DNA from 2 places in the Kitasatospora sp. NPDC022785 genome. Region 1 is predicted to be linked to the other one. Evidence: riboswitches for the same ligand, from Rfam matches in the RefSeq annotation. Region 1 holds a riboswitch; the other holds the start of a gene.
What was found. A riboswitch is a leader RNA that binds a small molecule or an ion and turns the genes downstream of it on or off. The one in region 1 is predicted to bind cobalamin.
Positions count from the first base shown of each region.

Region 2: it holds a riboswitch for cobalamin, as region 1 does, so the genes downstream of both, ACZ3YO_RS32195 (cobalamin biosynthesis protein) here and ACZ3YO_RS22980 (peptidase) in region 1, are expected to answer to the same signal.

Region 1 is NZ_JBVHHB010000015.1:90,561-97,991, reverse strand. It holds gene aceA (isocitrate lyase) at 1-663, shown strand, start outside; gene aceB (malate synthase A) at 826-2,436, shown strand; partial or broken gene ACZ3YO_RS22990 (3-hydroxybutyryl-CoA dehydrogenase) at 2,459-3,326, shown strand; gene ACZ3YO_RS22985 (flagellar hook-length control protein FliK) at 3,396-3,875, opposite strand; gene ACZ3YO_RS22980 (peptidase) at 3,910-4,986, opposite strand; cobalamin riboswitch at 5,083-5,202, opposite strand; gene metE (5-methyltetrahydropteroyltriglutamate--homocysteine S-methyltransferase) at 5,514-7,431, opposite strand, start outside.
Region 2 is NZ_JBVHHB010000027.1:84,505-91,935, reverse strand. It holds gene ACZ3YO_RS32205 (putative cobaltochelatase) at 1-1,212, opposite strand, end outside; gene ACZ3YO_RS32200 (cobyric acid synthase) at 1,205-2,722, opposite strand; gene ACZ3YO_RS32195 (cobalamin biosynthesis protein) at 2,719-3,684, opposite strand; cobalamin riboswitch at 3,778-3,938, opposite strand; gene ACZ3YO_RS32190 (helix-turn-helix domain-containing protein) at 4,163-4,873, shown strand; gene ACZ3YO_RS32185 (alpha/beta hydrolase) at 5,126-6,241, shown strand; gene ACZ3YO_RS32180 (hypothetical protein) at 6,691-7,431, shown strand, end outside.

The sequences.
Region 1 (7,431 bases):
CTCAACTCCGCCCGTCTCGCGGCCGACATCGCCGACGTGCCGACGGTCATCGTGGCCCGCACCGACGCGCTCGCCGCCAACCTGCTGACCACCGACGTCGACGAGCGCGACGCCCGGTTCTGCACCGGCGAGCGCACCGCCGAGGGCTTCTACCGGGTCGAGCCCGGCATGGCCCCGGTCATCTCCCGCGGCCTGGCCTTCGCCCCGTACGCGGACCTCATCTGGGTCGAGACCGGCACCCCGGACCTCGCCCAGGCCCGCGAGTTCGCCGAGGCGATCAAGGCCGAGCACCCGGACAAGATGCTCGCCTACAACTGCTCGCCGTCCTTCAACTGGAAGGCCGCGCTGGACGACGACCAGATCGCCAAGTTCCAGCGCGAGCTGGGCGCGATGGGCTACCGCTTCCAGTTCATCACCCTGGCCGGCTTCCACGCCCTCAACCACTCGATGTTCCAGCTGGCCCGGGGCTACGCCGAGCACGGCATGACCGCCTACGTCGACCTCCAGGAGGCCGAGTTCGCCGCCGTGCCGGACGGCTACACCGCGGTGAAGCACCAGCGCGAGGTCGGCACCGGCTACTTCGACCTGGTCTCCACCGCGCTCAACCCCAACGCCGAGACGCTCGCCCTGACCGGCTCCACCGAGGCCGAGCAGTTCCACTGAGCCACCCCCGGCGGCCGTCCCTCCGTTCCCGGAGGCTGCTCCTCGGCCGCCGCCCACCCCGGCCCGCGGGTCCCGTTGAGGGACGCGACCCGCCCGGGCCGCCCCGCGCCCGGGGCCGCGTCACGAGGCGCGGCCCCGGGCCCCACCAGCCTGGAGAGCCGGATGACCCTGACCAGCCGTATCGAGATCCTCGGCGAGCACGAAGACCGGTTCGAGGAGATCCTCACCCCCGAGGCCCTGAGCTTCCTGGTCCGTCTGCACGACGCCTTCGACGAACGCCGTGCCGGCCTGCTCGCCGAGCGCGGCCGCCGGGCCGCCGCCCTGGCCGCGGGCGGCATCCTGGACTTCCTCCCGGAGACCCGCGCCGTCCGTGAGGACCCCGGCTGGCGGGTGGCCGGGGCCGGGCCCGGCCTGCACGACCGCCGGGTGGAGATCACCGGCCCGCCCGAGCGCCGGATGACCGTCAACGCCCTCAACTCCGGGGCGAGGGTGTGGCTGGCGGACTTCGAGGACGCCACCTCCCCCACCTGGCGCAACCTCGTCTCCGGCCAGCTCAACCTGCTCGATGCCGTCCTGCTCCGGATCGACGACACCGCGCCGGGGGGCCGCCGCTACCGCATCGGCCGCACCCCGGCCACGATCGTGGTCCGCCCGCGCGGCTGGCACCTGGACGAGCAGCACCTGCGGATCGGCGGCCGCCCGATGGCCGCCGCCCTGGTCGACTTCGGCCTCTACCTGTTCCACTGCGGCCACCGGCAGATCGCGAACGGCAGCGGCCCGTACTTCTACCTCCCGAAGCTGGAGAACCACCTCGAAGCCCGGCTCTGGAACGACGTCTTCACCTTCGCCCAGGCCGAACTGGGCATCCCGCACGGCACGATCCGGGCCACCGTCCTGATCGAGACCATCACGGCCGCGTTCGAGATGGAGGAGATCCTCCACGAGCTGCGCGAGCACGCCGCCGGCCTCAACGCCGGCCGCTGGGACTACCTGTTCAGCCTGATCAAGAACTTCGCCCACCACGGGCCGCGGTTCGTCCTGCCCGACCGCGCGACCATCACGATGACCCAGCCGTTCATGCGCGCCTACACCGACCTGCTGGTCCGCACCTGCCACCGGCGCGGCGCCCACGCCATCGGCGGCATGGCCGCCGCCATCCCGCAGCGGGACCCGGACGCCAACGAGGTGGCCCTCACCCGCGTCCGGCTCGACAAGGAGCGGGAGGCCGGCGACGGCTTCGACGGCTCCTGGGTCGCCCACCCCGCCCTGGTCGACACCTGCCGCACCGCCTTCGACGCCGTCCTCGGCGACCGGCCGAACCAGCTGGAGCGCACCCGCGAGGACGTCGAGGTCACCGCCGCCGACCTGCTGGCCGTCCAGCGGCTCTCCGCGGGCCTGCCGACCGAGCAGGGCCTGCGCTCCAACGTCGCCGTCGCGCTGCGCTACCTCACCGCCTGGCTCGGCGGCGCGGGCGCGGTCGCCGTCTTCGGCCTGATGGAGGACGTCGCCACCGCCGAGATCGCCCGCTGCCAGATCTGGCAGTGGCAGCACCACTGCACCCGGCTCACCGGCGGCACGCTCGCCACCGCCGGCACGGTGCGCCGACTGATCGACCGGGAGCGGGCCGCCCTGCTCGCCGAGGGCGGTGACCCGGCGCTGGTCGACGACGCGGTGCGGATCCTGGAGGAGACCGCCCTGGGCCCGGACCTGCCCGCCTTCCTCACCACCGAGGCCTACGCCCGTCACCTGGTCCGCGTCCGCACCGCGGCCTGAGCCGCCCAAGCAAGGACACGCCATGACCGAGATCCGCCGCGTCGCCGTGGTCGGCGCCGGGCAGATGGGCTCCGGCATCGCCGAGGTCTTCGCCCGCGCCGGACTGGACACCGTGGTCTGCGAGCACGGACGGGAGGCGCTGCGCGCCGCCCGGGCCCGGATCGACCGCTCCCTGCACCGCGCGATCGACCGTGGCCGGCTCACCCGTGAACAGCACGAGGACGCCTGGGCGCACCTGCTCTTCGCCGACGACCCGGAGGCGCTGGCCGACCGTCAGCTCGTCGTCGAGGCCGTCGTGGAGGACGAGCGCGTCAAGACGGACGTGCTCACCACCCTGGACAAGGTCCTTCGCCGACGAGCAGGCCGTCCTCGCCACCAACACCTCCGCCATCCCCGTGACCCGGCTCGGCATCGCCACCACCCGCGCCTCCCACGTCCTTGGCCTGCACTTCTTCAACCCCGCGCCGGTCATGCCGCTGGTCGAGCTGGTGTCGTCCCTGCACACCGACCCCACCGTCCTCGACCGGGTGGAGACCTTCGCCCTCGACGTCCTCGGCAAGCACGTCATCCGCTCGCGCGACCGGGCCGGCTTCGTCGTCAACGCCCTGCTGGTGCCCTACCTGCTGGCCGCGATCCGGATGGCCGAGGCCGGGCACGCCACCGTCCAGGACATCGACGCCGGCATGGTCCACGGCTGCGCCCACCCCATGGGCCCGCTGCAACTCGCCGACCTGATCGGCCTGGACACCGTCCAGGCCATCGCCCAGTCGCTGTACGACGAGTACAAGGAGCCGCTGTACGCGCCGCCGCCGCTGCTCTCCCGGATGGTCGAGGCCGGGCTGCTCGGCCGCAAGACCGGCCGCGGCTTCCATCCCCACCGGGCCGCCTGAGCCCACCCGAGCACACCGGTGCCCCGGTCTCCGTCGCGGAGGACCGGGGCACCGGTGTACGGACGGGTGTCAGGGGGCGGTGATGCCCGGCTGCGAGCCCGCGCCGAAGGCCCAGCCCTCGACGTCGCCCGGGGCCGGGTTGTAGCTGCCCGCGCCCAGGTTGCTGTACGACCAGGCGCCGCCGTGCTGCGCGTGCCAGTACGACCAGTAGGCGCTGCCGGTCGGGTTGGTGCAGGTCGTCGGCAGGGCGTTGATGGTGCAGACGAAGCCGGGGAAGCGCGGGTGGAAGGCGTAGGAGAAGCCGGCGCCGGTCAGCGCGGCCAGGCCGCTGGCCGGGTCGCCGAGGGCGCAGCCGGTCTGGATGCCGCCGCCGACCGCGGTGAAGTCGACCACCACGGTGACGCCGGTGGTGCCGGTGCAGGCGGCGGCCTGTGCCTGCGGGGCCTGGACGGCGGAGGCGCCGAGCAGGCCGGCGGTCAGGGCCGCGGCGGCGGCGATCGAGCCGAGGGTGCGGCGGGCCGGGCGGGCCGGGGTGAGGGTGTCGGTCATCGGAGTGCTCCTCGTGTGGTCAGGGGTCGGGCGTTCAGCGGGCGGCCGGTGCCGGGCAGGCCAGGGTGGGCGCGTCGGGCCGCGCACCCGTGGCGGAGAGGGTGGCCAGCGGAGCGCCGCCGAGCCCCAGGACGGCCTGGGCGGTGGCCCGGGCACCGTTGCCGGCGTTGAAGCCGCTCGCGTCGTAGGCGACGGCGCCACGCACGGCCGCCTCGGCCGAGCAGCCCTGCTGGAGCTTGACCAGGCTGCTCCAGCCTTTGAGGCCGGCGCCGAAGCGGCCGCCGGAGAGCAGCGCCTGCGTGGCGAGGCCGGTGGTGTTGGCGTTGGAGACGGTCGCCCCGGCGGTTGCGAAGCCGCCGTCGGTGTTCTGGTGGGCCGTCAGCCAGCCGAGCCCCGCGTTCGCCTTGGCGGTGCGGCCGGTCGCGGCCAGGGCCTGGACGGCCAGCGCGGTGGCGTCGGCGTCGCTGGTGCAGGTGGCCTGGCCGAAGGCGACCGGGAAGCCGCCGTCCGCGCACTGGCTGCCGGCGAGGAAGTCGACGGCGCCGGCCGGGGCGCCGCCGGGCGTGCGCTTGAGGGCGATCACGGCGAGCGACTGGCCGAAGGCGTTGCTGTAGTCCCCCCACTGCGAGCGGTCGGAGAAGCGGCCGCTCGGGCTCTGGAGCGAGCGGAGCCGGGCCGGCAGGTCGACGCCGCCGAAGGCGGTCGGGTTCTCGCCGCGGACCTCGGCGGCCAGCAGCAGCTTGGCGGTCGCACCCGCGTAGGCCTCGGTGGTGCCGTCGCCGAGGTAGCCGGCCAGGATCTCGGGCTTCGCCAGCCAGGCGGTGGCTTTCGCGGCCGCCTCGTCGGAGCTGCGGGAGGCGGCGAAGGCGAGCACGGCGTCGATCGTCAGCCCCTGGTCGGGGTAGGCCGTCCCGTTGAACACCGACTCGAAGTGGTCCCCGTCGACGAGCTGGCGGGCCAGCCAGCCGGCCGCGGCGGCGTCCGGCCGGATCGTCGGGGACGACGCCGGGGCGGCGGGTGCGGCGTGCGCGGCGGTGGCCGCCGGGAGCGCGGTGGCGAGGGCGAGCGCGGGTATCGCGAGCAGACCGAGGGTGCGGCGGAGCGCGGGCATGGGGGCCTTTCCGGGCCTGGACGCAGGGGCCCGGAGAGCGTCGGCACAGCGCCGGGCAGCCCTCGGAGCTCCGGCCCGCAGACCACGACGGGAGGAGGGGACACACCTCCGCCGACGGGTACTCGGGCTCGCCGCCGACAGCCGTCGGCGGCCTACCGTTGCGGGTCAGCGCCGGAATTCGACCGGACTTCCCCCAGCGGCGGAGTCAGAACATGACGGCCCATCATGGCGAGGCGCGGAAGACCGGGTCAAGGGATCGTGGGTCACATCACGGCATCCCCCGGCCCGGGCCGGGTCACCGGTGCGACCGACATCACGCAGCCGGTCACCCGGCCTCCCCCTGTCCCCTGACTGCCTTTCACGACCACGGACTTCTCCGCGGTCACGACGGAGATCCACCAGAATCTCGGACCGCCCGAATCAGGTTGAGGCCGTCCGGTCGGCGGCCCGTGCGGACCGGCCGCCGGCCGACCGCCGGGTGGGACAGGGCGCCCGGCCCTGTCCCACCCCCGGCCCCGCGCGGAGCGTCAGCCGGCCAGCTCGCCCCGCAGGCGGCGGGCGGCGCCCACCAGGCTCTCCAGCGAGGCGCGGGTCTCGGCCCAGCCGCGGGTCTTCAGGCCGCAGTCGGGGTTGACCCAGAGCCGCTCGGCCGGGATCGCCGCGAGCCCGGCCCACAGCAGTGAGACGGCCTCGTCGGTGCTCGGCACCCGCGGCGAGTGGATGTCCCACACACCCGGGCCGACCTCGCGCGGGTAGCCGGCGCCCGCCAGCTCACCGGCGACCTGCATGTGCGAGCGGGCCGCCTCCAGCGAGATCACGTCGGCGTCCAACTCGTCGATGGCGCGGAGGATGTCACCGAACTCGGCGTAGCACATGTGGGTGTGGATCTGGGTGTCGGCGCGCACCCCGGAGGTGGCGAGCCGGAAGGCGACGGTGGCCCAGTCCAGGTAGGCCGGGCGGTCGGCGGCCCGCAGCGGCAGGGTCTCGCGCAGGGCCGGCTCGTCGACCTGGACGACCGCGGCGCCGGCGGCCTCCAGGTCGGCGACCTCGTCGCGCAGGGCGAGGGCGACCTGGAAGGCGGTCTCGGCGAGCGGCTGGTCGTCGCGGACGAAGGACCAGGCGAGCATGGTGACCGGGCCGGTCAGCATGCCCTTGACCGGACGGTCCGTCAGGTCCTGGGCGTAGCGGAACCAGTCGACGGTCATCGGGTGCGGTCGCGAGATGTCCCCGGCGAGGACCGGCGGGCGCACGTACCGGGTGCCGTAGGACTGCACCCAGCCGTGCCGGGTGGCCAGGTAGCCGGTGAGCTGCTCGGCGAAGTACTGGACCATGTCGTTGCGTTCGGGCTCGCCGTGGACGAGGACGTCCAGCCCGGCCTTCTCCTGGAACGCGATCACCTCGCGCACCTCGGCCTCGATGCGCTCCCGGTACGCGGCCGCGTCGATCCGTCCCGCCGTCAGGTCGGCCCGGGCGACGCGTAGTTCGGCCGTCTGCGGGAAGGAGCCGATGGTCGTGGTCGGCAGTAGCGGCAGGCCGAGCCGGGCGCGCTGGGCCTCGGCGCGCTCGGGGTAGGCCTGGGCCCGGCGGCCGTCGGCCTCGGTGACGGCGGCGGTGCGGGCGCGGACGGCCGGGTCGCGGGTGATCGGCGAGCCGGCACGGGAGGCGAGGACGGCGCGGTTGGCTGCGAGTTCGGCGGTGATCGCGTCGGTGCCCTCGCGCAGGCCGCGGGCGAGCAGCGCGGTCTCGCCGGCCTTCTGGCGGGCGAAGGCGAGCCAGCGGGCGATCTGCGGGTCCAGGTCGTGTTCGGCGGCGGCGTCCAGCGGGACGTGCAGCAGGGAGCAGGACGGCGCGACGTCGACGGTGCCGGCCAGGCCGAGCAGGGTCGCCAGGGTGGTCAGCGACTTCTGCAGGTCGTTGATCCAGACGTTGCGGCCGTCGACCACACCGGCGACCAGGCGCTTGCCGGGCAGTCCGCCGACGGCGGCGAGGTCGTCGAGGTTGCCGGCGGCCGGACCGGTGAAGTCCAGTGCGAGGCCGTCGACCGGCGCCTTGGCGAGCACGGGCAGGGCCTCGCCGAGGCGGTCGAAGTAGCTCGCGACGAGCAGCTTGGGCCGGTCGGCGAGGGCGCCGAGGTCGCGGTAGGCGCGGGCGGCGGCGTTCAGCTCGGCCGGGGTGCGGTCCTGGACGAGCGCGGGCTCGTCCAGCTGCACCCACGCGGCGCCGGCGGCGCGCAGGTCGGCGAGGAGCGCGGCGTAGACGGGCAGCAGCCGGTCGAGCAGGGTGAGCGGCCGGAAGTCCTCCGCCACCCCGGGCGCCGGCTTGGCGAGCAGCAGGTAGGTGACCGGTCCGACCAGCACCGGGCGGGCGTCGTGGCCGAGCGCGACGGCCTCGCGCAGCTCGGCCACCTGCTTGGCCGGGTTCGCGGTGAAGACGGTGTCGGGGCCG
Region 2 (7,431 bases), on a different contig from region 1:
GGCGTCCTGGGGTGCGTCGGGGGTGGGGGCGTCGGCGCCCGCGGGGGCCTCGGGCCCGGCCGGCTCGGGTGCGCCGCCGCCGCCGTTGTCGGGGCCGCCGCCGTCCGGGCCGGGGCCGTCGTCCTCGGGGCCCTCCGGCTGCGGGTCGTCCGGTCGCGGGTCCTCGGGCTGGGGGTCCTCGGGCTGCGGCTCCTCGGGCTGGGCGTGCTCCTCCAGCGTCCGGTCCAGCTGCTCCTCGTCCAGCCCGGGCGCGTCGAAGGGGTTGCGCCGGCGGCGGTGCGGCAGTGCCAGCTGGGCGGCCTTGCGGACGTCCTCCTCCAGCACCTCCGTGCGCCCGGCCCAGGCGGCCAGCGCGACGGCGGTGCGCGCCATCACGATGTCCGCGCGCAGCCCGTCCACCTCGAACGCGGCACAGACAGCGGTGATCTGACGAAGCGCCACATCAGTCAGCTCAACCTTCGGCAGCAACTCCCGTGCCACGGTGATGTGCTCGGCGAGTGCCCGCTCGTCCTCGGCGAACCGCGCGGCGAACCCGGCCGGGTCGGCGTCGTACGCCAGCCGGCGGCGGACCACCTCGGCGCGCTCGGCCGGCTCCCGGGTGGCGGCGATCTCGACGGTCAGGCCGAACCGGTCGAGCAGCTGCGGCCGCAGCTCACCCTCCTCCGGGTTCATCGTCCCGACCAGCAGGAACCGCGCCGCGTGCCGCACCGAGACGCCCTCGCGCTCGACGTACGAGCGGCCCATCGCGGCGGCGTCCAGCAGCAGGTCCACCACGTGGTCCTGGAGCAGGTTGACCTCGTCGATGTAGAGCACGCCGCGGTGCGCCTGGGCCAGCAGCCCCGGCTCGTACGCCTTGACGCCCTCGGCGAGCGCCCGCTCCAGGTCGAGCGAGCCGACGATCCGGTCCTCGGAGACGCCGACCGGCAACTCGACCAGCCGGGCCGGGCGTTCGGACGCCGGCAGGCCGCTGTGCGCGCCGTCCGGGCAGTGCGGGTCCGGTGCGGCCGGGTCGCAGGCGAAGCGGCAGCCGTCGACGGTGGCGATGGACGGCAGCAGGCCGGCCAGCGCGCGCACCATGGTCGACTTGGCGGTGCCCTTCTCGCCGCGCACCAGCACGCCGCCGACGGCCGGGGAGACCGCGTTGAGCAGCAGCCCGAGCCGCAGGTCGGCCATGCCGACGATGGCGGTGAAGGGGTAGCGGACGTCACTCATGATTCTCCAAGGGGGCCCCGGGCGGCAGGAACGGCAGCGAACCCGCGGCCGGCACCCCGCCCTCGATCAGCTTCCACAGCGCGTCGGTGTCCGCGTGCTCCTCGATGAGGTCGCCCAGCCGGTCGAGCCGGGCCTCTCTCGCCTCGGCGAACGAGACGTCCGGCGCGGGCACGAACGCCCGGCCCGACAACCCGGCCACCTCGCGCAGCAGTTCGCGCCGGAACCCGTCGTTCTCCAGCGCACCGTGCCACGTCGTGCCCCAGACCGCCCCCACCCGGCAGCCGTCCAGGAACGGTGTGCCGCCCTCGACGGACACCACCCCGTGGTGGATCTCGTACCCCTCGACCCGCTGTCCGTACGCCTCGCCGACCGGCCGGCCGAGCACCTTCTCGGCGCCGAAGCGGACGTGCGTGGGCAGCAGCCCGAGGCCGTCGACGGCGCCGGCCTTGGACTCGACCTCGTCCACGATGGTGCGCGCCAGCATCTGGTAGCCGCCGCAGACCCCGAGGACCGGCAGCCCGGCCGCTGCCCGCGCCCTGAGCGCCGGCTCCAGGCCGCGCTCGCGCAGCCAGGCCAGGTCGGCGACGGTGGCGCGGGTGCCGGGCAGCACGACCAGGTCGGCGTCGGCCAGCTCCTCGGGCCGGGTGGCCCAGCGGACCAGGACGCCCGGCTCCTGGGCCAGCGCGTCCAGGTCGGTGAAGTTGGAGAGCCGGGGGAAGCGCACCACGGCCACCCGCAGCACGTCCGCGCCGAGCGGCCCGCGGCCGGCGGTCCGGTCGACCACGGTCGACAGGTCGAGCGAGTCCTCGGCGTCCAGCCAGAGGTCCGGCAGCATCGGCAGGGTGCCCAGCACCGGGCGGCCGGTCAGCTCGCGCAGCATCTCCAGGCCGGGCGCGAGCAGCCGCGCGTCGCCCCGGAACTTGTTGACGAACCAGCCGGCCACGTGCCGCTGGTCCTCGGCCGAGAGCAGCGCCAGCGTCCCGTACATCGCGGCGAACACGCCGCCGCGGTCGATGTCGCCGACCACCACGACCGGCAGCCCGGCGGCGGTGGCCAGGCCCATGTTGGCGATGTCGCGGTCCCGCAGGTTGATCTCGGCGGGCGAGCCGGCGCCCTCGCAGACCACCACGTCGTAGCGGCGGCGCAGGTCGGCCAGGCACTCCAGGGCGCGCTCCAGCAGGACGGGCTTGCGTTCGCGGTAGTCCAGCGCGCCCACCTCGGCGACCGGTCGGCCGAGCAGCACCACCTGGCTGCGGCCGTCCGCGCCCGGCTTGAGGAGCACCGGGTTCATCGCCGCCTCGGGCTCCACCCTGGCCGCCTGGGCCTGCATCGCCTGGGCGCGGCCGATCTCGGCACCGTCGGCGGTGACGAAGGAGTTCAGCGACATGTTCTGCGCCTTGAACGGCGCCACGGCGACACCCTGCCGGGCCAGCCAACGGCAGATGCCCGCGGTGACCACGCTCTTGCCCGCGTCCGAGGTCGTTCCGGCGACCAGAAGCGCGTTGCTCATGCGTTCCCCCTCCTTCTCGTGAAAGCCCGGATCACCAGGTGCCCGGCCACGGTCGTACCCAGTGCCAGCGCGCCCACCCGACGGGAGAGCCGGCAGGCGCGCTCGATGTCGTCCACCGTCACCGGCCGCAGCTCCTCGCCCAGCACCGGCCGGTGCTCGATGCGCTCGCCGTAGCGCAGGGTGCCCCCGAGCCGGACGCCCACCGCTCCGGCGAAGGCCGACTCGGCCTGGCCCGCGTTGGGGCTCGGGTGCGCGGAGCCGTCCCGCCGCCAGACCCGCCAGGCGGTCCGGGGCTCGGGCGCGGCGGCCACCGTGAGCAGGGCGGTCAGCCGGGCGCCCGGCCAGCCCGCCACGTCGTCCAGCCGCGCCGAGGCCCAGCCGAACCGGGCGTGCCGCGGCGAACGGTGGCCGACCATCGCGTCCAGGGTGTTGACGGCCCGGAACGCCAGCAGCCCGGGCGTGCCCGCGACCGCGCCCCAGACCAGCGCGTTCACCACGGCGTCGGCGGTGTTCTCGGCGACCGACTCGACCACCGCGCGGGCGATCTGCTGTCCGTCCAGCGCACTCGGGTCGCGCCCGCACAGGTGCGGCAGCCGCGCGCGGGCCGCCGTCAGATCGCCCGCGGCCAGCGAGCGGCCGATGGTCCGGGCCTCACGGGTCAGCGAGGTGCCGCCGAGCACCGTCCAGGTCGCGGCGGCGGCCAGCGCGGCCCGGCCCAGTGGCCGGCGGCCGACGACGCGCTCGGCGGCCACCGCGCCGGCGGCGACGGTGCCCACGCAGAGCGCGGTGTAGGCGGCGCCGGCGGCCCGGTGGTCGCGCCAGAGGCGCTGCTCCAGCCGGCCGGCCGCGCTGCCGAAGACGGCCACCGGGTGGCCGCGGCGCGGGTCGGCGAACCGGGCGTCGGCGAGATACCCCGCGACGGCGCCCAGCGCGAAGGCGGCGGCGCGGGTCAGCGGGCGCACGGCGGACAGCAGAGGGCTCGGAGGGGCGGGGCAGCCTGCATGGCGTGCGAGTCCTCACTCAGGGTCCGCGCCCTGGATCGACGTACCGGGGGCGAGAGTCTCCTGGCTTCCGGGTCGAACGCACTCCCGGGCCTTCCAGCGGCTTCTGACGGCCCGCCGTGGCATCGTCCGGACGTGCTCCCCGGTGACAGTGGCGGGACCGCGCCGGACTCTCACCGGCTTCCTCTGCATGCCTCCGTATTGGCTGAAGGATCCCATCACGGGGCCGAACCGCGAGTCAACCAAGGTCACGGAGGGTTTGGTCACACGGTCTCCGCGTTTCCCGCCCCGTTCCCGTCCCCGTCGCTACCTCCGATCGCCACCCCCCGCAGGGGCATGACAGCCTGTGCGATCGTCCAGCGGCCTGTAGGCCCCTACAGTCGCGCTTCGTGTGTTCGGCGGCTGGGGCGGTCCGACCGCCGACCCCTACCGTCGGGCCATGCGACGAAGACAGCCCCCCGCCGTGCCCCCGGTGCCCTTCTCGCCCGCGGCCGCCCGCGCGCATCGCGCCGGCCTCGGCCTGACCCCCGAGCGGGTGGCCGAGGGCATGGCCGCGCACGGGGTGCGGCTGCTGTCCGCCCATGTGCTCGGCTGGGAGAGCGGCGAGCTGCGCCCGACCGAGGAGGAGTTCATCGCGCTGGCCCGCGCCCTCTGGTGCCCGCCCGCCCAGCTGATGGGCGTCCGCCCGGCCGGGCTGAGGGACTTCCGGGTCGCCCGCGAGCTCAACCAGGAGAACGCGGCCGGCAGGATCGGCATGGCCCTGCACCACTACCGGCGGGCCGAGGCCACCGGCGTCTGGGACGGCGACCAGGAGCAGACGTACGCACTCGCCCAGGTGCTCGGCCTGACCCTGCGCGAACTGGTCGCCGTGACGGGCCGTCGGGACGAGCTCGACCAGCGGCTGCGGCAGTGCGTGGACGGCCGCTGGCAGGCACACGTCCGGGCGATCGGCCGGATCGTGCCGGTGCACGAGGGCGACCTCGCCGCCGTGCTGACGGCGCTGCAGAACGAGAACCAGGTCTCCTCCCACTGGGGCGCCGGCAGCTGGGGCTCCCCGGCTCCGGCGGCGCGGAGCGCGCAGCCGGAGCAGCCGCTCGGCGAGCGGTTCTGGGAGTTGCTCGGGCGGCTGGAGACCGAGATCCCGGTCTGAGGGGCTCTCCCGCCCACGCATGCGAGCGCCGTCCCGCCTGCGCGTGCGAGCGCCGACCCGTCCCGCCCACGCATGCGAGCGCCGTCCCGCCTGCGCGTGCGAGCGCCGACCCGTCCCGCCCACGCATGCGAGCGCCGTCCCGGCACGGGCCCGGTATGACCCGGACGGCCGTGCCCGGTGGCCGGGCGCCGCCCCCGCGAGTGGACTGGTGGGTACAGTGCCCAGTCCACGACCAACAGAGCGGGGAGCGATATGCGTTGGGGAACCGCAGCCGCCGTGGCGGCCGCCGCCGTCGGTGCCGGGGCCGCCGTACTGGTCATCGGCCGAAGGGCCTCCGAGCGGATGGTCCGCCCGTCGGCGGCCCGGGGGCGGGCCGCCGGCCCCGTCCTGGTCCAGGCCCTCGCCCCCGGGCGCGTCACCTTCACCCGCAGCCCGGAGAGCATCCGCCCCGGCCGCTGGGCCGTCGAGTGGGGCGACAACGGGCACGCCGTGGTGGACGAGATCCTGCACGGCGACGAGCGGGGCGTCACCCGGCGGCTGGCCCGCGCGGACCGCGGCATCCTGACGCCCGGCACTGCGGTCCGCTTCACCCCCCGCGTCCACCTCGGTGACCCGACCAGTGCCCTCGGCCTGCCGTTCACCGAGACCACCGCGGCGGGCGAGCTGGGCGCCTTCCCGGCCTGGTACGTCGACGGCAAGCGCGGGACCTGGGTCGTGCTGATCCACGGCGCCGGCGCCGACCGGCAGCAGACTCTCCCGGTGCTTCCGCTGCTGGACCGGCTCGGCCTGCCCGCCCTGGCCGTCACCTACCGCGGGGACGCGGGCGCGCCCGCCTCCCCGGACGGCCTCGGCCACTTCGGCGAGACCGAGTGGCGGGACGTCGAGGCGGCCGTGCGGCTCGCCCTGGACAGCGGCGCCGGGCGGATCATCCTCTACGGCTGGTCGGTCGGCGCCACCATCGCCCTGCAGACCGCCGCCCGGTCCGCCTGGGCCTCCTCGATCAGCGGCCTGATCCTGGACTCGCCCGTCCTCGACCTGCCCGCCACCGCCCGCCGGGGTGCCGCCCGGGCCGGCTTCCGCGGCGCCGCCGCCGAGCTGGGCGCCCTCGCGGCGGAGGGCCGCACCGGCGTCGACCTGGCCGACTTCGCGCGGATCGCGGACGGTACCGACCTGCGGGTGCCCACCCTCGTCCTGCACGGCCCGGACGATCCGGTGGCGCCCTGGCAGGCCGCCGCCCGGCTCGCCGGCCGCCGCTCCGACGTGGTCGGACTCCAGTCCGTCCCCGGCGGCGACCACGCGGCCCTCTGGAACGCCGATCCGGCCCGCTACGAGGAACACCTCCGCCGCTGGCTCACGCCGCTCCTCTGATCCCCGGTGGCGCCCCCGGCGGCGCCCCGGCGGCCGAGCCGTGCCGCCGGGGCGCCGTGCCGCCTTCACCGGCCGTCTCCGTGGCCTCCTCGCCCCCTCCTCTTCCTCCTCCCACCCGTCACCGCGTTTGCATGACGTGCCCACGCCACACAGATCCGGCCAGGCGGTTTGGCCTCTGTTGCCCGATCTTGTGGACCCCCCGCGCCCGCCTCCCGGTGCCCGTGGCGAACCGGATGTGACAGAAGGCCGGTACAAGGGGAAGACTGCACGACGTGACGTCTCGGAACCCGCGCGACCGTGATGCCCCGCTCCCGCCGACGATCGGTTCCGGTGCGACGGTTACCCGTCTCCCCGGAACGGCCCACCACCCCGCCGGCGCCCGGCCGGGCGGCCCCGGCGTACCCCGCCGACGAGGCCCCGCACCCGCTCCCGGCCGTGGCCGGGTCCCGGTGCCCGAGGGCTTCCCCGCTCCCGCCGAGCTCGCGCCGCTGGCCCGGCGGATGCTGGTCGACGCCGTCCGGATCGCCCGTTGGGCCGGTGAGCTCGCCGAGGTCGACAAGCGTGGCGAGCTGCTCCCCGAGGACGCCCGCGCGGCCGGCCGCGCGCTGGCCATGACGGTCGGCGCCGCCGCCAACGCGTGGGGCCAGGCCCTGCTGGTCGGCCTGGTCGAGGCCCGGGACGGCGGCGCCGCCCCCGGCTGGCGCCTGCACGCCTGGGAGCACGACGACGAGGCCGTGGTCCGCGGCTGGTCGGCGTTGTTCGACGCCTGGACACTGCTCGCCCCGGTGCCGCCGGCCGCCCTGCGCGGCGTCTTCGCGCTGCTCGCCGGGCAGGCCGTCGACCAGGCGCCGCAGCTGCTCTCCTTCCTGCACCTGGTGGCCGGCCCGGTCGCCGACAGCGAGCTGCTGGAGCTGCTGCGCCGCGGCCTGGACGAGCGCCGGGTCGGCGGCGGCACCGGGGCGCTGGGCCTGTCGCCCGTGCCGCACGCCGCGTCCGCCGTCTCGGCCGTCCGCGGCACCTGCCGCGAGCCGCAGATCGACACCCCGGCCGCCACCGCCGACGTCGCCGCCGTCCTGGACTGGATGCTGGACGGCCTGGCCGCCGTCGGCGCGGTGGTCCGCAAGGACGAGGCGGCCGAGCTGTCCCCGCTGGGGCACTGGGCGGTGCGGGCCAAGCTGGAGGAGATCTGC